Regions from separate parts of the Paenibacillus sp. J14 genome, predicted to be linked through region 1. Evidence: riboswitches for the same ligand, from Rfam matches in the RefSeq annotation. Region 1 holds a riboswitch; each other region holds the start of a gene.
The links. Region 1 has a riboswitch for cobalamin ahead of metE (5-methyltetrahydropteroyltriglutamate--homocysteine S-methyltransferase). Riboswitches for the same ligand answer to the same signal wherever they lie in the genome.

Region 1 (9,987 bases):
GTCTGGGAGGTGGTACGCCACCAATTTCTCATGCCCTTTGTGTCGATGGAGCTTGGGAATGTGCTGACACCGATTATTTTGTTTGCGGTGAGTATTACCTTGCAATATCGCTGGTTCGCAAACCTAGAACGCATGCAGGAAGAATTACAGCGGGAGCGGGCGCTGAAGGCCCGATTGGAGCAGCGGGAGCAGCTGGCTCGCGAGCTGCACGACGGAATCGCGCAATCTCTGTTCCTGCTCTCCGTCAAGGTGGACCGGGCCGAACGGCAACAACAGGCGGCAGGCAGTTCGTATGATTGGAACGGGCTGCGCAAATCAATTCATGAAGTGAACCGGTATGTACGAGAGGCGATTTCCGACCTGCGGATTCCTCCGGGCGCTCGGGAAGGTGAAGGGGATGAAGCCTCCATGTCGGCGATCGTGCGTCGGATTGCGGTGGAACAGCAACTCACGTTGCATTTGGACTGGCAATTGGAGGAAGCGGGTTGGCCGGCGAAGGCGAAGATGGTGCTGGTATCCTGCCTGCGGGAAGCGGTCATTAACGCAGCCAAGCATGCGGGCGTACAAGCCATCGAGATCTCGGCATCTGGAGATGCGCACAGTTTCACCGTCACGATTACAGATCGCGGACGCGGCTTCACGGAAGAGGCTGCAGTCAAACCAGGCCGCTACGGCCTGCAGATTATGCGGGAGCGGACGAACGAGATGGGCTGGGAACTGACAGTTGCGTCCCGGTCGGGAGAAACGATGATTCAAATTCGGGGAGGAGATGGTACAGATGAAGGTTCGCGTGTTGGTCGTGGATGATCATCCGCATGCGCGGGAAGCGATCGGGGAGATATTGGCCGAGGATGATTCATTTGAAATCGTGGCTTACGCGGAAAATGGCGACGAAGCCATCGCCCAGACGGAGCGGTGGATGCCGGATTTGATCTTGATGGATATTCGCATGCCGGGCAAGGATGGCTTGGAAACCACCCGCGAGATCAAGCTGCGCTACCCTTATGTGAAGATCGTCCTCATTACGGTATCGGATGATGCTGCTCATCTGTTTGAAGCGCTGAAGCAAGGCGCCCAGGGGTACCTGCTCAAAAATCTGGAGCCCGGAACCTGGTTGGAATATTTAAGGGCCATCGCCAGCGATGAAGCGCCATTATCCAGTGAGTTGGCATTGCGGATTTTGCAGGAGTTTCCGGTGAACAAACGATCAAACAGCGAGCAACCTCCGTTAACCGCCCGCGAACGGGAGATCCTCGGCTGGGTTGCGCAGGGTATGACCAATCGGGAGATTGCCGGGGTACTGCATATTTCCGACCAGACGGTCAAAAACCATCTCAAAAACATCTTGCAAAAGCTGCATTTGGAAAATCGGGTACAACTCACGCGTTATGCGCTGGAGCAAGGGTGGATTGACTCGCGGGGCTGATTTCAACAGCATCAGGGACAAAGCTTGAAGTTGTGATGGAAATCACAAGGCATGAATCCTTCCCGTTCTAAACTGAGAATAGCTCTTAGTTCAAGAGGGGGAAAGGCTGATGAACCAACGTTTGGGTGCTGTTGCCCGGTTGATTGCGGCCGGGATGCTATTGCTAACGGGATGTGCTGACGCCCCCGGGCGCTATATCGGCGGTTCTGAACCGGCAGCGGAAACGGCAGGACCGGTGAAGTCGTTTACTGTTTATGCCAGTTCTTCAGGATATGACTTGACAGAAATTAAGGTCAAAAAGGGCGATACGGTGCAAATTACGCTCGAAAATACCCAAGGGATGCATTCGCTGAAAATCAAGGGATACAACAAAGAAGTTCGCGGCGGCAAAACGATTACGTTTACGGCTGACCAAGCCGGAACCTTTGAGTACTCCTGCAACATCTCCTGTGGGAAGAACCATAAGCAAATGAAAGGCGTCCTGATCGTAAAATAACAAGCTGACGGCTCATCCCCCATAGATGAAGCCGTCAGCTTGTTTTGATAATTACCTCAAAAATACCCTAACTGTTCCTTGGCTGTCTCCGACATATGCTCCGGCGACCAGCGCGGCTCCCAGACGATGTCGATGACGGGGTTTTGGATGCCAAGTTGATCATGAAGTACCCATCGAACGCCGCCCACGATGGTATCATGCATCGGACAGCCAGGTGTCGTTAAGGTCATTTGAATGTAAACTTGATCCTCTTCTTCCCGAATATCGTATACCAGCCCAAGATCCACGATATTTACCCCAAGCTCGGGATCATAAACCTCACGCAGGCATTCACGGATTTGTTCAATTTTATTCATGGCGACTCCCTCCATTTGTAATGTCGTTAATGAGCAAACACCATCGCGATTATAGCGATGTAAGCCACCGAAACGATAGATAATACGGCGCCTCCAACGGCAATCCCGATCGAGGAGCCGGTCACGATGCCAATAAGGACGGTCAAATTCGCGCAAAGCATCAAGGTCAACCCAAGATTCACTTTCCGTTCGTTCAACAGGTCGGCCAGCACCGGGGTTCCCGGGCGTCCGGCTTGTTTGCCGTATTTGTAGGTCCACCATAGGAACGGTACAATTTTGGACAGGTAGCCAAGCACCGTAAACGAGACCCAGCAGCTTAAGTAAACAAAGCCAGCGGTAAGAACGGTTTGGGTTTCCAGCAGTTGCCCCGGTGACAGCAGCGCCCGTACCGCAAACATGACCGCAAAGGCGGCAAAGATTTGGCTCCCGGTCACCGTCCACTCAATGCCTGCCCCCGGGCTGCGCTTATGCCGTTTATTACGGATTTGCAGCAGATGAACGTTATAACAAAGGACGGCAACGACGATCAGGAGCAGTGCAGCGATTTTGAAGCCTGTCGGTAAACCAAACAGAAAGGAAGCCGCGCCCAGCAGAACTCCTGCGTTCCATACGCCCCAAACGACGAATTCCAGACGAGTTGGATAGTCATGGGACAAGTAAAACATCGGCAGCAGCTTATAACTGAACCCGGTGATCAACAGTCCAAACCAGCCTAATGTTCCTAGCCAAATATGCGTGCCAAATAGGTTTTCGTGCAAATCGTTGTATAGACCGGTCGCAAAATTGATCCCCATCGCCATCCCGGATAACCCCGTGAGCAGCAGGTAAAATATCGCGCAGGCGGTGCTCATGGTGATTGCGTTCCACGTTCTGGCCCGCAGCAACGTAGCGGTCAGGTTCCAGACGAACAAGACAACTCCTGAGAATGCAATTGTCGCAAAGCCGCCAATCCAATACGTATCGCCTTGAATGAAACCAAACAGCAGACCAAACAGCCCAATGGTAAACAGCGCAAAATGCACATACCCGAGACGTTCACTGTAAATATTTGACTGCAAAATAACGTTGATCAGCTGGTAGACGGCACCCATTGCCAGCATGGTTGCCCAGCCCAGTACAAACAGGTGGACCTGGAACCAGCCAGCCGGGCCGCGGATATCATCGCCGATCCAGCCCGTGAGCGACATCAGGGAGGTGGCGTGAAACAGGACGAATCCGAAGATTCCGGTGACGATAAAGAGAAAAGGCAGGCGGGACATGGCTTGCATCAGGTTCACCTCCTTAAGGTTTGCGGATCTGGACTTTGGCGGTTCCATCCGGTTGTTCTTCCACCGTATAGGTGCAGCCCAAGCTGTTTAACTCTTCGATTAGAAATACGGGTACTCGGTCGTTGTGAATATGCACCTCATCCCCTGACTTACAGCGATCCAGTGCCGCCAGCGTCCGGACCATCGGTTGCGGTGGTTCCAGACCGCGGTTGTCCAGCGTGATGATGTTGGGACTCGCGGTATTTTCGCTGGAAACCGCCGTTGATATCGGAGCAGCATCTGCTGTTGCTTCAATCGATTCGTTTTCTTCTTCGAGCCATGCTTTGTTTTTCTTATGAACAAATGTGGTAACCCAATGCTCTTTGTCCTGCATCACGGATTTGCCCACGAGCCCTTTCATTTTCAACAGCTTGAGCAGAGGAGTCGGTTTGAACGGAGCGTGTAGCACGAAGAGATCATCTTTCTCTAGCTTCTTAACGGTGTCCATGATGAGCTGGAACGGCTCCAGCTTGTTGCGTAGTTGCTCTCGGACGTCGAGCTCTATGATTTTGGTATCTTGTCGATTCATCCAACGTCACCTCGTTTATGAATTTACATGAATAGGGTAGTCCTTAATGGCTCATCACCGGTGCTCCATGATCCGTTCCGTCCTGAGTTACGCGCAAGATCGCCGTAGCGCCGAGGTTGGCGTCCCTCAGTTGATGGGTAAGGATTGGATAATCCCCTTCCTCTGTAACGGTAAATTCAACGACTGCGCCGCCGCCGGCTGGAAGCAATACGGTCTGCATTCCGTACAGCTGGTTGTTTGGATTCCCGTCCAGATAAACGCGATCAAAGGTCGTCCCGACCACATGGAACGAAGAAACGTGATTTGGCCCTGCATTGATGACGTACAAGCGGACCTGGTCGCCAACTTTGGCGAGGAACGGATGGTCTTTTAACGTAAAGTCATCGCCATTGAATACCACAACCTCCGGATCGCCTTGTTGAAACGCATCCAGATCATTGGCCGCATACCATTCACTTTGGACCATCGTATATTCTCGATCGATTTCCGAGTCCGTTGGGTAACCGTCTGTCGGTTCGACGATGATCATCCCGTACATCCCATTAGCCACATGCAGCAGCACCGGACTAACTCCGCAATGATACATGAACACGCCTGGCGTGGTGGCGGGATAAGTAAACGTGCCGTGCTCGTTAGGCATCACGTCAATGAACTTCTTGCTTGGAGCGGCATGGACCGCATGGAAATCCATGGAGTGCGGCATGTCGGGATCTAAGTTTTTTAAGGTAAACTCCAGCTGATCGCCTTGCTTTACCCGCAACACCGGACCAGGGGCGGTTCCGTTAAACGTCCAAGCCGGATAAGTGACACCTTCGGAGATCTCGATATCCGCCTGCTGCGCAGTCATTTCAATGCGGACGGTATGGCCTTCCCGTCTAATGATCGGCTCCACGGGCGGTGGATGGAGATGCAGCTCTTCCGCTTGCAGGGGAGGGGCACTGACCTGAGGGGGCTCCGACGGGAACGCAAACCATGCTGCGGCAATCATGATCAGACAGCATAAGCTAATCAACAGAAGCTTTGGGATGTTCCGCGATTTCATCGGTCATTCCTCTTTCTCTCTATAATGGTGAAGGAAATGGCTCCTTGATATACTTTCATCGTACGACGGGTCTAGAGGGTGGATTGTGATATGTATCACATGAATGTTGTCGAAAATGTTGTCGTTTGTGCTCCATCCTGCTACACAAATAAGTAAATTCCGATCTGTTTGGTATTGTATTCACAAGACAGATGAAGTAAGATGTAAGGTATATTCCAACCGAATATAGCGGAAATAGGTGTTTCGGCCGAGCATGGCTGAAGCTTAAAAGGGAAGTCCGGTGCAATACCGGCGCGGTCCCGCCACTGTAACGGAGGAGTCGGATGTATGAGATGCCACTGGTGACAATCACTGGGAAGGCTGCATCCGGCGAAGATCCCGGAGCCAGGAGACCTGCCTATTTCAACAGCACTGCAGTACCTACGGGAGATAGGGAGGTGTTAAAGTTGCAAGCCATCGAACAACGGATCGAAGGTCCTCTTTAGCCATGCTATCGAGGACCTTTTTTGTGTTTTTTACGGACTTAGTATGATTGATCAAACCAATGGGAGGAAATGAACATGGGGAACTTTTTGAGTGGTAATCTGGGGTATCCCAGAATCGGTGGACAACGGGATTGGAAGAAGCAAATCGAGGCATATTGGTCAGGGAAAATCACGGAGCCGGAGCTTCATGCTCGATTAAAAGAGATTCGCTTGAACAACCTGCGTGTGCAGCGGGATCGGGGGCTTGATATCATACCGGTTGGTGATTTTACGTATTATGATCACGTTCTGGATACGGCGACGATGTTTGGGCTTGTACCGGAGCGCTTCACTTGGAACGGGGAACAAATCTCGCTTGATCTGTATTACGCGATCGCAAGAGGCAATGACGAAGCAACCGCCAGCGAGATGACCAAATGGTTTAATACGAATTACCATTATATCGTACCTGAGCTGGGGAACCGTGATCCCAAGTTGACTGTCAATCGGCCGCTGCAAGCCTATCTGGAGGCGAAACAGGAGCTCGGGATCAACGGAAGGCCTGTTCTGCTCGGACTGTTTACGTTGCTGAAGTTATCCAAAGGGGAAACCGCGGGGGAGGCTGAAACTTGGACCCAAAAGCTGCTGCCTCTGTACGTACAGGTGTTGCGCGAACTGGAGGCAGCGGGTGCAGATTGGGTGCAAATCGATGAACCGGCTGTTGTTGTCTCTTTAAGTGAGGAGGACGTACTACAGCTTCGCTTGATCTACAAGACGATTACGCAGGAGGTTCCGGGATTGCGACTGATGCTCCAAACCTATTTTGATGCGGTCGAACGGTATGATGAACTGATTGAACTGCCGGTGCACGGTTTGGGATTGGATTTCGTTCATGGCCGGGAAGGTAACCTCGAATCACTCCGGCGTTCCGGCTTCCCTGCTGACAAGACGCTAGGTGCGGGACTGATTGACGGGCGGAATATTTGGCGTACGGATTTAGATGAGGCACTAAACCTGCTGAAGGTGATTTCGCTTCAGGCCGGAGCGTCGGAGGTCATCGTGCAGCCTTCTTGCAGCTTGCTACATGTCCCGGTATCTGTAACAAGGGAGGAGCGGCTGCATCCGGTATTGCACGATGCGCTGGCCTTTGCCGAGCAGAAGCTGGAGGAGTTGGTGAGCTTATGCAAGGCGGCCCACGGAGAAGGAGCGGAGCCGGTGCAGTTCACCGAGAATCGACGGGCTTTGGCTGCGCTTGCTGCAGATCCAGCCCGCAACCTTCCATTCGTACGGGAAGAAGCAGCGCAGGCCGCAGCTGCTCCGGCTGAGCGCGCCAGCGATTTCGCCGAACGGCGGCGGAAGCAGCAGGCGAAGTGGCAGCTGCCGTTCCTGCCGACTACAACGATTGGCAGTTTCCCGCAAACCGCCGAGGTGCGGGCTGCAAGGCAGAAGTGGCGTAAAGGTGAGTGGAGCGCGGAGAAGTACGAAGCGTTCATCCAAGCGGAGATCCGCAGATGGGTGGAGTTTCAAGAGGAGATCGGGCTCGACGTATTGGTGCACGGTGAGTTTGAGCGGACCGATATGGTGGAGTTTTTTGGCGAGAAGCTCCCAGGATTTGCGTTTACGCAAGGAGGCTGGGTCCAGTCCTATGGAACGCGCTGCGTGAAGCCTCCGATCATTTATGGAGACGTCGAATTTGCTGGGCCAATGACCGTGAAGGAAACGGCCTACGCCCAAAGCCTGACGAACAAACCGGTGAAAGGCATGTTAACAGGTCCGATCACGATCTTGAACTGGTCCTTTGTTCGCAGTGACCTGTCCCGGGAGCAGGTGGCTTATCAAATTGCATTGGCCTTGCGAAAGGAAGTCGAAGTGTTGGAGGAAGCGGGAATTGAAATGATCCAGGTGGACGAGCCTGCGCTGCGCGAAGGACTGCCGCTGAAGCAGAAGGACTGGTCGAACTATTTGAACTGGGCAGTGAAGGCGTTCCGGATGACGACTTCATCGGTACGGGATACGACGCAAATTCATACGCATATGTGCTACTGCGAATTTGACGATATCTTGGAAGAGATCCGTGCGCTGGATGCGGATGTTATCTCGATCGAAACTTCACGGAGCCACGGCGAGCTGATCCACAGTTTTGAGAAGCATACGTATCCACTTGGAATCGGGTTAGGGGTTTACGACATTCACAGTCCGCGCGTCCCGTCCGCGGAGGAGATGATACGATTGATCGAGCGAGCGATTCAAGTGTTAGATCCGGAATTGTTCTGGGTCAACCCTGATTGCGGTTTGAAAACGAGGGGACAACAGGAGACAGTCGCAGCTTTGAAACAAATGACGGCGGCAGCAGAGCAGGTTCGCAGCAAATTTAGAAGAGGAATACAGGCGGAAACGGAAGTGGATAAAGTTTGAATTTTTTGAATCTGTAATTGACAAAGTGGTAGTTAGTGATTATTATAACTATTGTTAAACTAGTTGCAAGATAATATATAGTAACTAAGGAAAATAAAGTAGAAAAGAAGAGTCGGAGGGAAACACAAATGTCTCAAGTTTTATTTGTTAAGGCTAATAATCGCCCAGCAGAGCAATCTGCTACCGTAAAGTTGTACGAAAGCTTCTTGCAAACGTACAAAGAAACTCATCCTCATGATGAAATCATCGAATTGAACCTGTTTGAGTTGGACCTGCCTTACTATGATTTGGATATGCTGAACGGGCTGTTCAAAGTCAATAACGGGATTCCAACAACGCCAGAAGAGCAAAAAGCTGCTGACTTGGCTAACGGCTATTTGGAGCAATTTCTGAATGCGGATAAGGTCGTATTTGCATTCCCGCTATGGAACTTCACGATTCCAGCACAGCTGTTGACGTACCTGTTCTACTTGAACCAAGCGGGTAAAACGTTCAAGTACACCGAACAAGGTCCGGTGGGCTTGGTTGGCGATAAGAAAGTAGCGTTGCTGCAAGCGCGTGGCGGTGTTTATTCCGAAGGTCCTGCGACTGCGCTGGAAATGTCCCTGAACTATGTGAAGAACACCCTGGCCTTCTGGGGCATTAACGATCCGGAAGTCGTTGTGGTTGAAGGACACAACCAATTCCAAGACCGCGCCGAAGAAATCATTCATGATGGCGTAAAACGCGCTGCCGAACTGGCTGCTAAATTCTAATTGAACTGATTCATTAATTCAGAAGCCTGAGCCGTTTCATGATGGTTCAGGCTTTTTTCTTCTTGACCAATGAAGCAGGGAATAAATAAAATGAGAATAATTGAAATTCTAACAATATTAGAAAAATATCCCTATAGTCACTGATCAAGGAGTTATAATAATGAGAATCGTGTACGAGTATGTTCGGTTGTTTGCGATCATGACGATGAACCACAAAATCGGTTTCCTATGGTATCTGGTGTTTCCGCTCTTTCTCTTTTTTGTATATCATGCACCATGGCTAATGCAGCAACCGGAAGAAGACACTTTTATTCATCAGTCTAGCTTGTTTATCTCCTATATCACTTTAGTGATGTCTGTAGAAGTGACTACAAGTCTAATTTCGTTACGAGAAACGGGCTTTTTAAAAATGTTTAAATTCGTTTCTGGCAGCAAAAATGGCGTAATACTAGGCAAATTGATCAGCCAGCTTGTGTTCCTCATCCTCATGATTCTGTTGTTCACCGCAATTACAGGGACTTTATATTTGAACAGTTATGCGCATTTTCTCCCCTTTGTAATGACCGCTTTAACGTCCAGCCTGATTGGCGGGCTTGCGGTTTCCCTGCTTGTTCTGAACATCCTATTCTTGCCTGTCCGACAGGAATCATTAATGACCCTTCTCAATATCTCGGTACTGGTGATGTTTTTAATCTCCGCCAACTCGGATTCCTTGCCGTTTCCGCTTGGGCATGTGATGGCTTTCATTAACCCGCTGGAGTACGTTCGGAATTTGACTTTCGTCTTTGCAGAGTGGTTTACAGGCCAACCGATCAGCCACTTGTCTTCCGTTTATCTATTTCTTATCACAGGCCTTTACATGGGGTTGGGAACGACAGGCTTCAAATGGATTAAAATTGTATCCCCCACTTACCGCACTTGAACGAAGGAGGAACCGATGATCACCATTCGTCATTTAAGCTATACCTATAAGAAGTCCGATCGTAAGGTCTTAAACGATTTGTGTGCAGACTTTGAAGCGGGGAAGATTCAGGTCTTGATTGGAAAAAATGGTTCAGGAAAAACAACTCTTTTTGACTTAATCGCCGGCGCCATACCCTGCATGATTTTCAGAAAGTGGATTGTAAAATTCATCTCCTGAACCAAGGAAGGTTCACATTTGAAGGTACCTATGATCAGTTTGTGAAATCTTATTCT
Region 2 (9,987 bases), on a different contig from region 1:
AGTCGAACGCCTTGAGACACTGCATCAGCGACCACCTCAGCCCCAACGCGAATGGCAGCTTCAGCTTCCTCCCGGCTCATCGCCGGTCCCTTAGCCATATTTCCTGTCCCGTAACGCAGCTTACGTTGCAGCAACCCCGGGTGCGACATTTCTGCATTTACCCCGATATCGACGCAAACGACATCGGCTGAAGCTTGACGTGCCAGCACATTTACGGCAGCGCCTCCGGCCAAAAAGTTATGTACCATCTGGGGTGTCACTTCCGCCGGAAACGCGCTGACCCCTTCCTCACAGACCCCGTGATCCGCTGCCATCACGATCACCGACCGTTTGTCAAACACAGGACGGACTTTCCCCGTGATCCCTGCCAGCTTCACTGCCAATCCTTCCAACTTCCCGAGACTTCCCGGCGGCTTCGTCAACTGGTCCAAATGGACCTGCGCCGCTTTCATCGCTGCTTCGTCCAAAGGAGTAATTGCTTGCGCAAGCTGTTCGACTGAATTGTATGCCATAACCATATTCCCCTTTTCTGTATTACTGACTCGTACCCTTAACCTAAACTTGCCCGGCGCAGCAATAGCTGCGGAACGTCCGAATCCGGATGAACCACTTGATGGGCCTGAACTCCAAATACGGTTTCAACCAGCTCCGGTGACAAAATGCCGTCCGGCGCGCCTTGCGCCACAATTTGCCCGCCGCTCATCACTAAGAGATGGCTGCAAAACAAGGCAGCCAAATTCAAATCATGCATCACTGAAACGACGGTAAGTCCGGCATCGCGCTGCCATTCGGCCACCAGCTCCATAAATTGCATCTGGTAACGCAAATCCAAATAGGTTGTTGGTTCATCGAGCAGCACCAGCTCGGGCTGCTGAGCCATCACCTTCCCAAGTGCTACCCGCTGGCGTTGCCCCCCGCTAAGCGCACTCAGCGGACGATGCTCCAGCTCCTTCAGGTCGAGACGTTCCATAATTCCATCAATGAGGCGTTCGCCTGCCTTCGCCCCGCCGATCTCCTTGCCGCGCCAATCCTGATGGGCGAACCGCCCCATTTCCACCACTTCACGCACCGTAAAAGCCACAGCCGGAAGCCCGTCCTGCTGAAGGACGGCGACCTTGCGCGACAGCTCCTTGCGCGAATACGACGAAAGCGGTCGTCCGCTCAACGCAATCTCGCCGGCATCCGGCTTCTCCACGCCGGAGATCAAGTTGAGCAAGGTTGTTTTGCCGCTGCCGTTGGGTCCAATCAAGCCCCAAAACTCACCGGAGCCAACCTGCCAGTCCACACCGTGAAGCACCTCCAGCCGGCCAAACGCCTTGGCAACCCCAGACACCTTGATCAACGCAGCTCCTCCTCCCTCTGTTTCTTCTTCCGATACAACAGATACCCAAAGAAAGGCGCCCCCACAAAGGCGGTGACGATGCCCAGCGGGACCTCCGTTGGAGCCAGCAGCGAGCGAGCCGCCAAGTCGCTCCACATCATAAATATCCCGCCGCCCAGCGCCGACAAAGGAATGATCAGCCGATAATCCGGGCCGGTGATCAGACGGATCATATGCGGAACGACCAGGCCTACGAATCCGATTACCCCTGACACGGATACCGCAGCCGCCGTCATCAGTGTAGCAACGAGCAACACAGCTAGTTTGGTTCGTTCTACGGCCATCCCGGAATGGGAGGCTTGACGTTCACCTAAAGTCAGCAGGTTCAAATGTTTAGCCCGGCTCCAAAGGAATAAGGCTCCCAGCAGCAAATACGGCAAAAGGATGGCCGTATACGACCATCCGCGCAAGCTTAAACTGCCCATCGTCCAATAGTAAATTTCATTAATGGTTTTCTTCGACATTGCCGTTAAAAAGGAGACAACAGCCCCTAGGAACGATTGCATCACGACGCCGGACAAAACCAGACTTTCAATCGGCAGCCGTCCGTTCTCTCTAGCCAGCCAAATCACGATCCATAACGTAACCGCCCCCGCCAGGAACGCAACCATCGGAAGCGTAAAGATCCCAAACAGGGAAAACTGCCATCCGAAAAAGATCAGCACCGCCGCACCGATTGCCGAACCTGACGATACGCCCAGTGTAAACGGATCCGCCAGCGGGTTGCGCAGCACCCCTTGGAAGCCGGCGCCCGCTACGGCGAGCGAAGCGCCGACCAGCATCCCGAGCAGCACGCGAGGCAACCGGACCTGGACGACGATTTGCTCGGCTGCCGTCGTCCAATCCGGCGTGATCAGGCGGTCTAACCCCGGGAGCCTGTGCAGCAAGATCGCCGCGATTTCTCCAGCAGGCACATAAACGGAGCCGATGCCGATGCAGAGCAGCAGCGTCACAACCAGGAGCAAGAGCCCGATGACTCCGTATCCGGCGAATTTGCCGCGCTTCATGGCTGGATCAAATCCGGGTGAACCGCCTTGGCCACTTCAATCAGCCCTTGCGTGACGCGAGGGCCCGTACGGCTCAGCAGGTTATCGTCCAGAGCGATAATGCGGTTCTCCTTCACGGCCGTAATTTGGTCCCAGCCTGAACGGCCTTTGATGATGTCCGCTAACGTCTTGTTATTTTCGTCAACAACGCTTTTCGCGTATAAAATGACGTCCGGGTTCGCTTGGATAATTTGTTCCTCATTGATCTCGGACCATCCCTTGACATCGGAAGCAACGTTGATGCCGCCAGCTAACGTGATCATCTCATCCATGAATTCGCCTTTGCCAACCGTCCATCCCGGAGAAAACTCGATGTAGACCTTCTTCTTCTGGTCTTCACTTAGCGAAGCTACCGCATCAGTTACCGTTTGGACCTCTTCCTTCATCTTGCCGACCACTTCAGCAGCTTCAGCCTGATGGTTGGTAATTTCGCCGATCGTCCGAATATGCTCCATTACTTCGTTGATCGTCTTCGGATTGGACTGGAACACTTTATATCCCATATCCGTCAAGTTTTTGACCGTTGCTTCATCGATCAGGCTCGCCGCAAGAATTAGGTCCGGCTGCGCCGCCACGATTGCCTCGACATTCACCTGGAACCCGCCCATCCGCGGTTTGTCCTTCACCGCTTCAGGATAATCATCCAGGTCGGATACGCCAGCGACTTGCTCGTCCAGTCCCAGTGCAAACAGCGTTTCCGTCTCCGAAGGCGCCAGCGAGACGATACGTTCCGGCGCGGCTTCAAACGTAAACTCTTTACCGGTAGAATCAGTGACGGTATAAGGGTAAGTCGTCTCTTGTGCCGCCGAATTGTCCGCCGCCGCGTTCGTTCCAGCGTTTTGCGTCGGTTGTGCAGCGTCCGCTGTGTTCCCTGTCCCCGGGGTGACGGCGTTATTGTTACCGCAGGCCGCAAGCACCAGCAGCAACGCCAGCAGCCACAGGCTTCCTAGTCTTCTCCAGTTTTTCATCTCCAGATCTCCCCTTGCTTTATTTTTCAGTAAATAAAGAAACGCCTTGTGTTCCAGCGGTACGTTGTGCAGCCGGCGGCGAAGAAGTCCGGCTAACCCTCTACCGGCACAAAGAAAAAACCCCAATCCTAGCGGATGGGGTTACGTCTACAAAGTCATGCTGTGCGCACGCAAAGCGGAGAGACTCCACGATGGCAGCGCCAAGCCATGATGCTCTTGGCAGAACGTTATCCTTTCCTCGAAGGACCGTCTTGAATTCCCGTGGCAGGTCTCCTGACTTCCAGGTCTCGACGAAAACTCGCCTTCCCATCTCCCTTCGCGGGCGACAGTGGCATCATGAGCTCGTCCCTGTTTACAGTGGCGGGACCGTGCCGGATTTGCACCGGCTTCCCTTTTAACCCGAAGCGGTACGGCATGCTTCACCGTTGCTCCAGGACCTACGGGCACAAATTGTACGCTTGTCTTAAGGCTTTCTTCTCTATTGGATTATAGGGGAAAAGCGGAGGACTGACAATAACTAATCCGTTATTCCTTTGTTTAGCCCCGTTCTAAAGACAAATCGGCTCCCAGGACACCAATGACTTCACCTTCCCGGACAATCGGCACGGCCAGCGTCATGCAACGCCGCTTGGTGATCGCGGAGATATACACTTCGGAGACAACCGTCTCTCCGGCAATCGCCTGGCGGAACCAGTCCCGTCCTTTGGCGTTAAGCAAGCCGGCTTCCGGAATGGATACGATAAAAGAGCCGTCCTTGCGGTTCGACCAGGCCGCTTCTAGACCAGGCTCTGCGGCTAACAGCTGCTCCAGTGCAGCCCGGTGACTAGCCGGCTCCAGCATGCGGAAACCTGGCTGTTCGGCTGCCTCCAGCAGCTTCCGGGCATAGGCTTGACCAAGGGCCACCGCGTCTTCGCCACCGGCAGCCGGATCCGCCCCGGAATGGACGGAGTTCAATGATACCATCAGTTCGCCCTGGGCCCGATCCAAGCCCACGACCACCGTCTGCAGCTTGGAAATATGCTCTCGCTCCGATTCCATCCGAGCCAGCGCTCCCTCCACATGGGTGATGCTCCGATTGAGAGCCTCATGCACCTCGCTTAGCATCGCCTCCATATTCCGCGTCAGCTCGGCTTGTTCCCGGCTTCGCTGTCCCGCCTCGGCAACCAGCCCGTTCACCTCTGCCACTTCATTCGCAATGAACCGGATGTCCTCCCCCATTCGCTTCATCAGCGAAATTCCTTCCAGGGCCGAGTCACGTCCCTCTATCAGCGTGGACTTCACACGCTCGACATCCGCCGAGATTTGCTGGAACAACGGGGCGGAGGAGTTGATCGCCCTGGTGCTTTGATCCGCCAACTGGCGCATGCGCACGGCGACGACATCGAAACCTTTCCCCTGCTCGCCCAAACGAGCCGCCTCGATCGACGCATTCAGCGCAAGCAACGCGACCTCTGCCGCGATCTCCTCCAAGCTCCGATACAATGCGCCCAGCTTCCGGGTGTTCCCCTCCAGATCCTCCATCGGCCCCACGATCGACTCTTGGGATTGCGCCAAAGAACGAATGGTGCCGTCTACGGTTTCGAGCGCTCCCGCCATACGCATGGCCTCGGCTCGAGTGTTTTCGCTGCGGGTAAGCAAATGCCCCGCTGCGTCATGGATTTGGGAGGCCGAGGCCGCCACCTCTTCCATTGCCGCCAGGCTCTCCTGCACCTGTTCCAGCGAACGTTCGCTGCTTTGCTTGAGCTTCAGATCCTCGGCCGCTGCAGTATCGGCTAATCGTTGCAGCTGCTCGAGGCTCTCGCTCACTTCGCCAACCGCCGCCTGCAGTCGATCCGCCGCCACTAGCGACTCATTGAATACTGCCGTCCAATCAGTTTCCTCCCGCTGGGATTCACCTGTCCCCGAAGGAGAACGCTTGCCCGCCAGCGCCCCGCCTCCCAGTGCTGCCCGCAGGCCGGTTCCAAAGAACAACGAAGACCCCAAGCTGAGCAAAGTAAATAGCACAAGGCAGGGGATATACCATGGCGTCTTTGCCCATAACGCACAAACAGCCAGGACCGCCGTGAAGCCGACACTAAGCCAAGCAGCGATTCTTCCCAACCTTTCGTTCCGATTCATACTCCCACCCCTGATATGTAAATTTTGCTAACATTATAGAATAGGACTAAAGGTATAGAAAGGAAAAATTTAGGCATTCCGAAGTTGGGTGCAAATAATCGACGGAATTTTGTAAATAAAAAAGAGGAATGTAACACAACACGTCACATTCCTCTTTGAACAACCCATACCATCCTATATCTTGGGTGCAATCTTGCGGCATCCTCTCTCGTCTATTCGTTCATTCTCCCATTGTACACCAGAACAGAACGCTCTTCCCTACTTACTCCGCTTGCCGCTGCTGGCCAGCAAGATGTTAATATTCTGCTGCTGCCGGTATTCATTCGGCGTGACATGATACTTCTTACGGAACATCTGCGCGAAATGACGAATGTCCTGATAGCCGAGGTACTCCGCAATCTCCCCGACCTTCAGCTTCGGGTTTAACAACAGCTGCTTGGCTTGCTCCAGACGGAGCGAGGTCACATATTCCTTGTAGCCAAGTCCGACCTTCTGCTTAAACAACTGGCTGAAATACGCCGGGTTCAGGAAGACGATGGAAGCGACCTTCTCCAAAGAAAGCTCCTCGTTGTAGTGCTCCTTGATATATTGAAGGGCGACTTCGATCGCTTTCTCCCCGCTACCCTTCGGCGGATCCAGCAAAGCAACCGGCGAGTCGGAAGCCTGCTTCATCCGCATGACCACCTGCGGCACAGATTGAAAATCGTTGTTTAAGCCGGAATGCACAATTTGAAAAGGCACCTTCAAATAGTGCTGCAAATGCGCCTTCACTTCCTCCTGAAACCGTTCGATCCGCTCCGGCTCCCGCGGCGTGATCAGACCCAGCAGGCTTTGGCGGTCATAGCTCACGACAAACCCTCGGCCGTGGCGCTCAATCAGTTCGGACAACACATTTTCGACGATAAAATGCTCCAGCCGCACGTTTTTGTCCCCAGCATCCATCTGAACCATCATCAAATAAAAGCTTTGATAGTCCTCCATAAACGGCGTCAAATCCAGGTTCCCGATATCTAACCCCGAGGCTAATCGCTGAAATACGCCCTCGCGCAAATATTTCAGATTGGCTTTTAAGAGCTCCTCTTCCTTCGTCTGCTCGCTTTCCTCGCGAACCTCTGCGGCCAGGGTGCTGATAATTTCCTGCAGGCGCGTTTTCCCAATCGGCTTCAGCAAGTAATCGCGGGCCCCCAGCCGCACCGCCTCCTGGGCATAGGCGAATTCGCTGTGCGCAGAGATCACCACCCACTTCACCCGAGGAAATCGGCGTTTCGAAATCCGCATAAATTCCAGTCCGTTCATACCCGGCATCAAAATATCAGTGAGCACAATGTCGAATCGCTTCTCGCCCATCAGCTTCGCGGCTTCCTCTGCCCCTTCAGCCAGTTCAACCCCATACTCCGGATAAATCCGGTTGATCGTTCGCTTAATGCCTTCGCGAATCGCCCGTTCGTCATCCGCAATCAAAATATTCATGTTGCAACGTCCCCCTCCATCGGAAGCGGCAGCACGACGGCTACCCTGGTTCCTTGATCAGGAATGCTCTCGATCTCCAAACCGTAACGTTCACCGAACATATGTTGAAGACGGCGGTGCAAATTTTGCAGCCCAATGCCGCTGCTGCCCGTACCGGATTCCTTCGGACCGGGGCCGTTGATCGACTGCTTCAACCAGGCAAGCCGTTCGGCCGTCATCCCGTTGCCGTTGTCCTCCACCACGATTTTCAGCACATCTCCAACCTCTTGGGTATATAACTTAAGCACACCTTGGCGTTTAAGCGATTCTAACCCATACTTCACTGCGTTTTCGATAATCGGCTGAACGGTCATCTTGGGCAGCCGAATGTCCAGCCAACGTTCATCGATGGTCTTCTCCACCCGAAGCCGGCCCTCCAGCCGGATCAAAATAATCGTCAAATAATGGTTAATCTGCTCCAGCTCTTCGCGCAGCGTAACCTTGGCTCCATCCTTCCACTCACTGCTGTAGCGAAACATCGAAGACAGCGACAAGACGAGCTCGCCTAGCCGGTCGTTCTCCTTCTCATCCAGCATCCAGTAGATCATATCCAGCGTGTTATACAAAAAATGCGGATTCACCTGCGACTGCAGCGCTTGCAGCTCGGCGTTTTTTTCGCTGACCGAGGAAATTTTCACCCGTTCGATCAGCTCCTCGATGCGGCTGACCATTCGGTTAAAGGACGCGACGAGAATGTTGATCTCCTGGTAGGAGGAGACGTTCACCATCCCGCGGAAATTCCCTATTTCCACCTGTCGCATCTCGCGGATCAGCTTCTTCAGCGGATTGGCAATTGTCCGCGACACAATGCTGGCGACGACGGCGGAGACGATGATCAGGATCGAAATGACGATCAGCAAATACCGCTTCGTTTCCAATAACTCTACATTCAAATCCTGCCGGGGAGTCACGCTGACCACCGACCAGTCGGAAAAAGGCAGACGGGACGCCACCGTGATCCCCGAACCCTCCTGCTCTACAACCAAGTTGCGGGCTGCATCCAGCTTCGGGAGGTCGTCCAGCATCGGTGCCGGTTCGGTCAACGAGGAGACAACTTGGCCTTGCTGATTGACGAGATAGACCTCGCTATGCTCGCCCAGCTTGAGATTATCCAAAGCATCCAGCACCGGCCCCGGGTTCACCTCGTAAAGCACAATGCCTATCGGTTTATGCTCGTTTAAATCGTAAATTTGCCGGCCAAAGGCAAACACCGGGCTGTCCTCGGCCAAATCGATCAGCGAATGGGAATAGACGCCCAACCATACCAGTTTCCCGGATGAATTGCGGAGCTGGTGATACCAATCCTCCTCGGGATAAGAAGGATCCAGCACATTCATCGAGTTGCCGTAGTTGTATATCTTCCCTCGGTTGGTAATGACGTGAATGCCCACCAAATCGTCACGGGAATAAAAGATCGCTCCAATAATGTTCGTAATCGATTGTTCGTTAATATAGGCTACCGCCGGCTCGTCGGTTTTTTCGTTCAGCAGGCGGATCATCTCAAAATTGTTCGTAATCGACTTCGACAAGCTGTCGTATCCTTCATAAAGCAGGCTAAACAACCCAACGGTCTGAGCGACGTTCTTCTGCGACAGGTCGCTGATTTTCTCGTGATACTGCTCCGTCGTCCGGCTGTAGTAGAGCACGCTGACGATCAGCAAAATGCCCGACATACAAAAAAGAAACAGCAAAAACAACCGATGGTTTATGGAATGAAAGCTGTTTCGCAACTGTTTTCTCCCTCCCAACCCCGTGTCCTGCTGCTCCTTCATTATAAGATGGCGTCCTTATTTTGCAAGCGCAATCTTTACCCTTTTACTGCTCCGGCTACCATTCCTTTCGTAATTTGGTTCGACAGGAAGAAATAGATCAAAATGACCGGTAGCGCCCCCATCACAAGGAAAGCGCCGATGGCTCCGTAGTTTACAGAATATTGGCTGACGAATGTATATACCCCAAACGGCAGCGTCTTCAGTCTCTCCGACGAAATGAACGTGGCGGCCAAGATGTATTCGTTCCAAATCGTGATAAAGGTTAAAATACAAACCGTCATCATTGGCGGGACGGACACCGGCAAAATAATGCTGCGGAAAATCCGATAAATGCTCGCTCCGTCGATAAACGCCGATTCCTCGATTTCCGCCGGGATGCTCTTCATAAACCCGCTGAGGATAAAGACGGAGATCGGGGTGGAAAAAGCGATATACGGCAAAATCAGCGACAGATGCGTATTTAGAATATCGACATTTTTAAAAATCACCATCAACGGCAGCAGCGTAGCCTGCATCGGAATCATCATCCCCATCAAAAAGATGGTCATGACCATGTTCCCATACCGCCAGCGGAACCGCGAAATCGCATACGCCACCATCGAGCTGAGCAGAATGACGCAGATCATGGTGATCCCGGTAACGATCACGCTGTTGGATAAATATTTCAAATAGCTCCCCGACTCGTAGGCGTCTTGATAGTTGTGCCACTGCAGCTCTTTCGGCAAGGCGAAGAAGCTCCCGCCCATAATCTCCTCATTCGTCTTCAAGGAATACAGCAGCAACCATAACAGCGGGTACAGCTGGGTAACGACCGGAATCGCAAACAGCACGTAGACGATTCCTTTTTTGACTTTTCGCATGAACCTCGCCTCCTTTGCTAGCTGTATTTGCGCTCAAGCTTGTTGAAGATGGAATTGATGATCGCCGTGCATGTGAGGCACAACAGAACCAGGAACGTAGCGATCGCGCTGCCGTACCCGTATTTCAAAGACAGAAACGAGCTGTTGTACATATGCGTGGAGATGACGTCGGTGGCATGCGCCGGTCCGCCTGCGGTCATCACCATGACGAGGTCGAACGCCTGCAACGAGCCGATAAACGCCAGGACGATCGATATTTTGAAGATCGGGACGATCAGCGGCATCGTGATGTAACGGTCTGCTTTGAACCCTTCCGCCCCGTCGATTTTTGCA
Region 3 (9,987 bases), on a different contig from region 1:
GAGGGGATTTTTCATGAAAGAAGAGCATTATCCGCCGATAGCCATCGCCGTGAAGACGACCGGCCCTACAACTCTGGCGGAGCTGTTATTATCCTGATTTTCTACGATCAATTGATAGTTTTGGACTCCAAGCGGGGCATGCTCAACCATGTGCACATTGATAAGGCCCCAATCGTTGAAGGCGTCCTCGATTTCTACCAGTCCATAGAAGATTTCGGTGCCTGCTCTCCAGATACGCACCAGGATGTTCGGCGTATCCAGCTGCGCTTCAACGCCAATTGTTGCCTTCAACTCAACACGGTTAGTCAAGGACGCTGGATCTGCGGGATCCAGGAATACCGAAACCCCTGCAATCTGTACGCCCCCTGCAACCGGAATCGGAATGTTAACACCATTGGTAATCGGAGTCACAACCGTCGAGTTGTAATCCAAAAGTGTTTTTGCCATACCATCTCTCCCCTTTGCTAAGGTATGTTCTATTCTATGTTAGAGAGAAAGAAGATTCTTAGATGAATGCATTAGTAGAATTGACTCAATTTTATACAAGCACAGGAGCAAGAAATGGGCATATGATGGAAAAAAAACTTGGAGGTTATGTCAGACATGAGTTATGTTCCCGGACCGTACCCCGGCTTGTCGTACGCCGCTCCGTATGATCCTTACATCTATCCTCAGCCTTATTTCGCTTACGGATATTCCAATCCGCCGGCCTATCAACCTGCCCGCTATCCTGACTATATCGAGCCCAGCCCGATCTATCCTGAATACGATTCGTCTCCTTTGCAAGAGGGATCTTGGGATCGGCAGCCCCTTCAAGATTACGGGCAACAGCCGTTTGTCATCAATATCAGCGATGCCGCCGAGCATAACCGGAACTTCCGGACCGCTCTCTGGACGGGCAAATATTTTCAGGTCACTTTGATGAGCATTCCGGTCGGTGAAGATATCGGCTTGGAGGTTCACCCGGATACGGATCAGTTTGTACGCGTGGAAGAAGGTCGAGGCGTTGCGCAAATGGGCGATCGTGCGGATCACCTCACCTTCGTACGAAACATCCGTGAAGACGACGCGGTCTTCATCCCCGCGGGCACGTGGCACAACATCATCAACACCGGCAATGAGCCGCTGAAGGTGTATGTCATTTATGCCCCGCCGCACCATAAATTTGGCACGGTGCATCGGACGAAACGAGAAGCGATGATGGAGCACGAGTAATCTCGATGAGGGACAGGGAGGTTGATGGAAACCTCCCTGTTTGCTGTCACAAATGGATTCCTTCACTTGTCTTATAGATGTACACAAAATAAAGACAAAATGGAGGAACCAACAATGAGCAAATTACTGGTCATTAACGCACACCCGGAGGCAAATTCGACTGCATCTTTTAGTCTGAACGTATTGGACTTTTTTCTAAAAAAATATAGAGAGCATCAATCCGGCGAGGAGATCATCGAACAAATCAACTTATACGAGGACGTTGTCCCCATGGTGGACAAGACGGTACTTAGCGCATGGAGAAAACAAAGAAACGGTAAAGAACTAACGAGCGAAGAGCACGAGGTCACCCGAAAGATGGACAAGGTCCTTCAACAATTCAAAAGCGCGCGGAAGTATATCATCGCCTACCCTTTGCATAACTTTAACGTGCCGTCCAAATTAAAGGACTATATGGATAACATTATGATCGCCAAAGAAACCTTCAAGTACACCGAAAATGGATCCGTAGGTCTTCTTAAGGACGGACGCAGCATGGTGGTCATCCAGGGCAGCGGAGCGATTTATACCAACAACGATTGGTATACCGAAGTTGAATTCTCTTATAAGTACCTGAAATCGATGTTTCAATTTCTGGGGATCGAGGATTTTGAAATCCTCCGGGTCCAAGGAACCGACATTTTAGATAAAGATGAAGTTTTGCAGAAGGCCTATACCGAAGCGGAGAAATCGGCGGTTCAGTTGGCTATGAAATGATAAAAAAAGCGCCCCCCGAAAACCTCGGAGGGCGCGTTACGCTTGCATATCAGATGCTGGTGAAGGGACTCGAACCCCCGACCCACGCATTACGAATGCGTTGCTCTACCAGCTGAGCTACACCAGCAGGTTCGTTTTTAGCGAACAAAATTTATTATACCGAGTTTTAAAAATAATGCAAGCACCAATTTCAAGAAATTATAATTTCTCGCGCACCGAGCGCAGCTTCTGCTCCGAGGAGCTGGCTTTGTCGCGGCGATCATCGATCTTGATCGAGGTCGATACCCGGCCGGCACCGGACTGGAACGGTGCTTCATGGATCGCGCGAATCGCAGCAAACACGTCGTCTAACGATCCTTCAATAATCGTACTCATGGAGGTCAGGGTAAAGGTGATGCCCTGCTGCTTCTCCAACACCCGATGCAACTCGGCTACATAAGCGCTGAGGCTGGTGCTCCCCGTCCCGATCGGAATGACGGTCACTTCGGCGATAGCCATACTCAGTCCCCTTCTTTCCTTGGTCATTGGATTAGTTTGAATCCTTTAGATCCCTAAGCTATTTTTCGTCCGATAACTCTATTCTAACCACCCCCGCTCCTGAAGATCAACCGAACCCGTCGGCTAAATTTCCAGGCCATCCCCAAAACTCACATCCCCTGTAAAACGTCGTCTAGTCCTACAGTCCCAATTATAAATGTTCACAATTTTCATCCGTCCCCCTCTCTCCGCATCATTGTGCGGACCGGAGGTTTTCACATCGTTTTCAGTCAGTTTTCAATGGGAAAATCCCATTTACAAACACAACATCTTGGGCTATCCTTAGATCAACGCAACAAAATATAGTGTGAACGGGTGATCCGGCGGACAAGCCGCCGGAGCTTAAAAGGGAAGTGCGGTGCAAGTCCGCTGCGGTCCCGCCACTGTAATCGGTAGCTGGGTACTAAAGACAGGCGTTCCGCCTATATCGTCTGGAAGACCCAGCCGTTGACTGACGAAATGCCACTACAGCTTAATGTTTGATGAGCTGCGGGAAGGCGTCAGCAACGTTCCGAAAGCCAGGAGACCTGCCCGTTTGAAAGACACCGACGGAAAACCTGCGAGGATCAGGGATGGTGTCCGCTTGCCGCCGAAATGTTGGGCCTTGATTTGGTCTGTCCATCTTTTTTGCAGTGCATTCGGGCATGTCTACCTCGTTGGTTGGACATGCTCTTTTATTTTTGAACTAAAGCTCGGTTTACAGGGAGGAGAAGTGTGTTATGGCATGGGTAAGCCAGACGTATACCGGCCGGGACACCTTGCTGGATGAAGTGATTCGAATGGGCGAGGAAATCGTCCAGAGCCGCAATCTTGAGGTGCTGCGTGAGAACGCCAATTTAAACGGAGAGAGCTTCTCCGGCAAGATGAGCAAATTCGGCAGCGAGTATTCCAAATGGTATGCAAGTCATTTCGTACTGCCAACTCGCTTGGTCCAGGCGATTCAGGATAATATCGTGTATGTTCACGACTTGGATCAGTATGCTCTTGGCACAACGAACTGTATCTTTATCCCGTTTGACAAGCTGCTGCGCAGAGGCTTCAACACCGGCAACGGCAGCGTACGCCCGCCAACTTCGATCATGACGGCGATGGCGCTGGTAGCGATCATTTTCCAATCCCAGCAAAACTCCCAATACGGCGGCGTGTCCGCCAATAAGCTGGACTTTGATCTCGCTCCGTACGTAGCCAAATCGTTCGCCAAATACTTCCGCAAAGGGCTGGATTATTTCGAGGAGGGCAACGCGAACGCTGATTTTGGTGATATCACCATGAGCCGCAGCGATCTGAAGATGCAATATCCTAAGGCATTTAGCTATGCGCTCAAGGAAACCAAAAGTGAGACGTTCCAGGCAGCCGAAAGCCTGATCCATAATCTGAACACGATGTCGAGCCGGGCCGGCGGGCAAATCCCGTTCACCAGCATCAATTACGGCACATGCACCTCACCGGAAGGACAGTTGGTCATCGACTCCCTGCTTACGGCCACGATACGCGGGCTCGGTCATGGGGAAACGCCGATATTCCCGATTCAGATTTTTAAATGTAAGCAAGGCGTCAACCAAAATCCGGGGGAACCTAACTATTCCCTGTTCCTGAAAGCGGCGGAATGCTCGGCCAAACGGCTTTATCCCAACTTCGCCAACCTGGATGCTCCGCTGAATCTGATGTACTACGATCCAACGGATCCGGATACGGAATTTGCGACAATGGGCTGCCGCACCCGGGTGCTGGCGGATCGGTTCGGACGCAATCACCTGTCTGGCAAAGGCAATCTTTCCTTTAATACGCTGAACCTGGTCAAGCTCGGCTTGAAGCATGGCATTGCGTTGGGACACCGCCAAGAACCCGACGAGCACGGCTTCTACCGCGATCTGACTCACTATATGAATATCGCCCTTGAGGGATTGCTGCATCGCTTCTCGATTCAAGCTTCCCAGAAAGCCAAAGCTTCCGATTTCATGATGCGGGAAGGCGTCTGGGAAGGCGGTGAACATCTGGCACCGGACGATCAGGTCGGCGAATTGCTGAAGCACGGCAGCTTGTCCATCGGGTTCATCGGGTTGGCCGAATGCATGAAGGCGATGTACGGGAAGCACCACGGTGAGGATGAAACCGTGTATCAGAAAGCTTACGACCTGATCGCATACATGCGCGACTATTGCGACGGCCAAAGTGAAATTCACAATCTGAATATCACGCTGTTTGCGACCCCGGCGGAAGGGCTGTCCGGCAAGTTCACCAAACGCGATCGCGCGGTCTACGGCCCGCTGCCCGGGATTTTGGACCGCGAGTATTACACCAATTCGTTCCATATCCCGGTCTATTACAATATCAGTGCGGCACGAAAAATCGAACTGGAAGCCAAATTCCACGGGCTGTGCAACGCCGGAGCGATCTCTTATATCGAGCTCAACGGCAATGCCCGCAACAATCCGGAGGCATTCCTGAAGATCGTGCAATACGCTCTGCAGCAGCAGGTCAGCTATTTTAGCATTAATCATCCCATCGACCGCTGCTCGGCCTGCGGCTTTGAAGGGATCATTGGGGCAAGCTGCCCTTCCTGCGGCAGCCATGAGAACGAAGTGCATATTCGCCGATTGCGCCGGGTGACCGGCTATCTGACCGGCGATTATCAGACACGGTTCAACCCCGCCAAACAAGCGGAGGTTCGTGACCGGGTGAAACACGACGCATGAACATTTGCGGCTATTATCCGGAGTCCATTAATGAAGGACCCGGCATGAGGGCAGCGATCTTCATCAGCGGATGCCGCCATTATTGCAAGGGCTGCTTCAGTCCGAAAACCTGGAGCTTCGATTACGGGGAACCGTTCACGTTGGAGCGGGAAGCGGAAATCATTCATGACATTAAACATAATCCGTTGCTCAGCGGGCTTACGATCCTTGGCGGTGACCCTTTTTTCTCCGCCGCCGAAGTGTGCGGCTTTATTGATCGGCTAGTGGCGGAAGCCGGGCCCCTATCCATCTGGATTTATACCGGTTATACGTTGGAAGAATTAATCGAACACCCCGGCTCCCCGGAATATGAACTGCTGCGGCGCTGCGAGGTGCTGGTTGACGGAAGGTTCGTTGAAGAGCTTCGCGACCCTTCCCTGCTCTACCGCGGCAGCTCCAATCAACGGCTGATTGATATTCAACCCAGCCTGCAGCAAGGACAAGCCGTGTTGTGGGAGCCTAGGTTCACTTTTTAAACGGATTGATCTTATTCCTTCTGAGCGCAACTTGATTGCGCCCCTTTTTCAGCAAATATATGCAATTTGAATATTCAAGATTTGGGGTAACGCCCCCTCATCTGCAGTATTGATCCTACCTTAATATATGGAAAGTGAGGATTTATCTCATGCCTACTCTAGTGACCAAACCCAATAACCGACAGCTTGCGTTTGACAGCGAGCGTCTGGGCGTCTACGCCGATCGAATTTTGCAAGGATTACATAACGTCAATAAAGAGCGCCTGCTGCGCGGCGTCCATGCGAAGCTCCGCCGGGATGTGGTGACCGGGGAAGAAATCAGTAATGCGTTCACGATGTCCGCGCTGGAGCTGGTCAGCAAAGATGAGCCGGATTGGAAATATGCAGCGGCTCGCTCCCTGCTTACCTCTCTGTATAAGAAAGCAGCGGTTCATCGTCGCTACAAAGCCTATCCAGAGCAACCTTACGGGTCGTTCTATCACCTCATCACCGAGCTATGCCAGCTCGGTATTTACCGCGAAGAGCTGCTGGAGTGCTATACGAAAGAGCAAATTGAAGAGCTGGGCCGCACGATCGACCCATCCTGCGATCTGCTGTTCGACTACATCGGTCTGTTGACGTTAACGGAGCGTTACCTGGCGACCGACTTCGACGGACGGACAATGGAACTTCCGCAGGAGCGTTATATGGTCATCGCCATGTACCTGATGCATAAAGAGCCGGAAGAGAAGCGTCTGGAGCTGGTGAAGGAAGCGTATTGGGCGATGAGCAACCTGTATATGACCGCGGCAACCCCAACGATGTCCAATGCCGGTAAAAAAGTAGCCGGCCAGCTCTCCAGCTGCTTTATCGATACCGTTGACGATTCCCTTGAGGGCATCTTCGACTCCAATACCGACGTTGCCCGCTTGAGCAAAATGGGCGGCGGCATCGGCGTTTACCTCGGCAAGGTCCGCGCGCGCGGCTCGGACATTCGCGGCCACAAGAACACCAGCTCCGGCGTAATCCCTTGGATTCGCCAGCTGAACAACACCGCCGTCAGCGTCGACCAGCTGGGAACTCGTAAAGGTGCGATTGCGGTTTATCTGGATGTTTTTCACAAAGATATTCTCGCCTTCCTCGACTTGAAGCTGAACAACGGTGACGAGCGGATGCGCGCGCATGACGTCTTCCACGGCGTATGCTTGCCTGATCTGTTTATGGAGGCGGTGGAGGCCCGCGGGGAATGGCATCTGTTCTGCCCGCACGAAGTGAAGAAGACGATGGGCTGGAAGGATGAGAACGGGCGTGCGTTGGGGCTGGAGGATTTCTATGACGAGGAGCTTGGGAAAGGCAGCTTCCGTGAAAAATACGCTGAAGCCGTGGCCCACCCTACTCTGTCACGCATCACGATGCCAGCGATTGATATCATGAAGCGCATCATGAAATCGCAGCTTGAGACCGGCACACCGTACATGTTCTACCGCGATACGGTAAACCGGGCGAACCCGAACCGCGCGCATGGGATGATTTACTCGTCCAATCTGTGTACGGAGATTATGCAAAATCAATCGCCAACCGTCGTCGAGCAAGAGGAACTGGTGACGAAGGACGGACAAACGCGGATCGTCGTGTCCAAAATCCCGGGCGACTTCGTCGTCTGCAACCTGAACTCCATCCACCTGGCCCGCGCAGTACCGGCCGGCGTACTGGAGCGGTTAGTACCGATTCAGACGCGGATGCTTGATAACGTTATCGACATCAACAATATTGAAGTGCTGCAAGCGCAGTATACGAACAGCCAGTATCGGGCGATCGGGCTCGGCACGTTTGGCCTGCACCATCTGCTCGCGCTCGAAGGCATCCGCTGGGAATCCCAGGAGGCCGTGGAATACAATGACGCGCTGTATGAAAAGATCAACTACCTCCTGATCCAATCCAGCATGGAGCTGGCTAAGGAAAAAGGCAAATATCCGAAATTTGCCGGCTCCGATTGGGAAACCGGGCAATACTTCGAATCCCGCGGTTACGTGGACGGCTCCCGCGAAGGCAAATACGTGACGACCGAGCAATGGCGCGAGCTGCAGAAGGAAGTGCGTGAGAACGGCGTTCGCAACGCCTGGATGTTCGCCATCGCCCCTAACGGTTCAACCTCGATTATCGCCGGCTCCACCGCCAGCATCGATCCGTTGTACGAGCTGCTCTCGTATGAAGAGAAGACGACGTACAAAATCGCCAATCCGGCACCGGACCTGTCCGAAAAAACGATCTGGTACTACAAGACCGCGTTCCTGATCGATCAGCATTGGTCGATCGAAATGGCCGGTGCGCGCCAGCGCCATGTCGACCAAGGCCAAAGCTTCAATCTGTACGTACGGCCGGACATCCGGGCTGCCGACTTCCTTGACCTGCATCTGCATGCTTGGAAGGCCGGATTGAAATCGACGTATTATGTGCGGAGCCGGGCGTTGACGATTGAGGAGTGTGAGTCGTGCGCCTCATGAGGTAATCAACCCTCCCCACCCCTCCCTTACCGTAAGGGAGGGCGCCCGAGGGCCTGCTGCCCTCTGGTCTCCCGCAAAGGGGAAGAACGTGGGAGAGCAAGAGGCGCTCCTGCGCGCTCTCCCCTATCGGGGATTCGCTGAGGTTGGCTCGTGGAACGTTTTTCCCCCTTCGGGTACGTCTTACTTTGGGCGCTCCCGGGTGACCTGGAAAACCGTGCTGCTCAGGACTGCTGCTGTCGGCGCACCCGGGCGGCATATGTGCAGTGAGCCGCTTGCCGCCCTTCGGGCCCGCTCTACTGCAGTGCTCCTGCGGGGCGGGGACTGCGACTGCGGCGGTACATGGTGCTGCTCCGTGCGTAACCGTCGTTGTCCCCTGCGGGGATGCGCTCACGTTTTGAACATATATACATGCGGGCCAGAGGGGGAAATGATTCTGGAGAAACGCCGGCAACCTGATCTCGCAATACCCCCATCCCATGTACAACTTACTCAACAAAAATTAAGGAGCGAAAATCCCATGCAACTTCAAACGATTTTTAATACCGAAGCCCCCAACAAATCTACGCGCATCATCGGCGGCGAATGCTCAGGCATCCTGAACTGGAACGACATCCGCATGCCGCATATGTACAAGCTGTACAAGGTGCTGCTGCTCAACCACTGGATTGCTGACGAGATCCCGATGGCCAAAGACGCACAGCAATTCGCCCTGCTCGATCCGGAAGAGCAACGTACCTTCAAGATCAACATCTCGCTCTTGGCGGTGCTCGACTCGATGCAGACGATGTTTGTGGGCGATGTAAAGCGCTACTTCACCGACTCATCGCTGGAGGCGATCTCGGCGATCATCGGACAGCAGGAAGTCGTACATAACCAATCCTACTCCTACGTGCTGTCCTCGATCGTGTCGGAGCAGGAGCAGAAAGAAATTTTCGAGTATTGGAAGCACGATCCAGTGCTGCTGGACCGCAACAAATTTATCGCGAATATCTATCAGAACTTCCGTGACGAACCTACGCCGCAATCGTTTTTTGAAGCGCTGGTAGCGGATCTTATTCTGGAGGGCATCTTCTTCTATAGTACGTTCGCATTCTTCTACAATCTGGCGCGGGACCAGAAAATGATGGGCACCAGCCAAATGATCTCGTACATCCAACGGGATGAGAACCAGCACTGCTACTTCTTCGCCGAAGTGTTCAAACAACTGCTGATCGATTATCCGGAACTCAACACGAAGGAAAATATCGATTACGCCTATCGCACAATCGACAAGGCGGTCGAACTAGAGACGAACTGGGCGCACTATACGTTAAAAAATGTCCCTGGCATCGACTTAAACGAATTGTCCGATTACATTAAGTACATCGCGAACAAACGGCTGACGCTGATGGGGCTGGACAAAGCCTATGAAGGTGTGGATATCAACTGCATGCCGTGGATCAAGCCGTTCTCCGATGAAGCGCTGAACGCGACGAAAACAGACTTCTTCGAAGCGAAATCCCGCAACTATGGCAAGGTCGGCGACGACAACGGGTTCGATGACCTATAATTCCTTGCTCTGCTTAAGTGAAACGGATCTATGGCTCTTCCGCGTCGGCTGCGGAGGAGCTTTTTTTTGCAGAAAAGTTTGTCTATTTAAATTCGGTTTAAAAAAACAGGATATGCTATAATCATTACCATCCTAAACCATCGGCCAAGTGCCTGAAACACATTCGGAAGGACGTTGCTTGCATGGATTTGCTGATTACGGTTATTTTGCTGCTCATCTGTCTAGTGGTATCCAAC

Region 2: another riboswitch for cobalamin. It lies ahead of M891_RS0108720 (ABC transporter substrate-binding protein); the one in region 1 lies ahead of metE (5-methyltetrahydropteroyltriglutamate--homocysteine S-methyltransferase).
Region 3: another riboswitch for cobalamin. It lies ahead of M891_RS0105400 (anaerobic ribonucleoside triphosphate reductase); the one in region 1 lies ahead of metE (5-methyltetrahydropteroyltriglutamate--homocysteine S-methyltransferase).

What each region holds. Positions count from the first base shown of each region.
Region 1 is NZ_JADQ01000025.1:36,162-46,148, reverse strand. It holds gene M891_RS0111590 (sensor histidine kinase) at 1-807, shown strand, start outside; gene M891_RS0111585 (response regulator) at 779-1,426, shown strand; gene M891_RS0111580 (cupredoxin domain-containing protein) at 1,536-1,922, shown strand; gene M891_RS0111575 (metal-sulfur cluster assembly factor) at 1,979-2,278, opposite strand; gene M891_RS0111570 (hypothetical protein) at 2,305-3,546, opposite strand; gene M891_RS0111565 (DUF2249 domain-containing protein) at 3,560-4,114, opposite strand; gene M891_RS0111560 (multicopper oxidase domain-containing protein) at 4,158-5,156, opposite strand; cobalamin riboswitch at 5,376-5,571, shown strand; gene metE (5-methyltetrahydropteroyltriglutamate--homocysteine S-methyltransferase) at 5,717-8,035, shown strand; gene M891_RS0111545 (FMN-dependent NADH-azoreductase) at 8,164-8,790, shown strand; gene M891_RS0111540 (hypothetical protein) at 8,951-9,712, shown strand; gene M891_RS0111535 (ATP-binding cassette domain-containing protein) at 9,728-9,931, shown strand.
Region 2 is NZ_JADQ01000017.1:59,870-69,856, forward strand. It holds gene cobT (nicotinate-nucleotide--dimethylbenzimidazole phosphoribosyltransferase) at 1-512, opposite strand, end outside; gene M891_RS23590 (ABC transporter ATP-binding protein) at 551-1,342, opposite strand; gene M891_RS0108715 (FecCD family ABC transporter permease) at 1,339-2,388, opposite strand; gene M891_RS0108720 (ABC transporter substrate-binding protein) at 2,385-3,395, opposite strand; cobalamin riboswitch at 3,642-3,852, opposite strand; gene M891_RS0108730 (methyl-accepting chemotaxis protein) at 3,933-5,513, opposite strand; gene M891_RS0108735 (response regulator) at 5,772-6,983, opposite strand; gene M891_RS0108740 (cache domain-containing sensor histidine kinase) at 6,980-8,752, opposite strand; gene M891_RS0108745 (carbohydrate ABC transporter permease) at 8,830-9,654, opposite strand; gene M891_RS0108750 (carbohydrate ABC transporter permease) at 9,672-9,987, opposite strand, start outside.
Region 3 is NZ_JADQ01000010.1:97,883-107,869, forward strand. It holds gene M891_RS23365 (hypothetical protein) at 28-447, opposite strand; gene M891_RS0105380 (cupin domain-containing protein) at 604-1,215, shown strand; gene M891_RS0105385 (FMN-dependent NADH-azoreductase) at 1,330-1,971, shown strand; tRNA gene M891_RS0105390 (tRNA-Thr) at 2,026-2,098, opposite strand; gene M891_RS0105395 (MTH1187 family thiamine-binding protein) at 2,170-2,469, opposite strand; cobalamin riboswitch at 2,805-3,057, shown strand; gene M891_RS0105400 (anaerobic ribonucleoside triphosphate reductase) at 3,228-5,204, shown strand; gene nrdG (anaerobic ribonucleoside-triphosphate reductase activating protein) at 5,201-5,719, shown strand; gene M891_RS0105410 (ribonucleoside-diphosphate reductase subunit alpha) at 5,869-8,202, shown strand; gene M891_RS0105415 (ribonucleotide-diphosphate reductase subunit beta) at 8,720-9,751, shown strand; gene M891_RS0105420 (Na+/H+ antiporter) at 9,934-9,987, shown strand, end outside.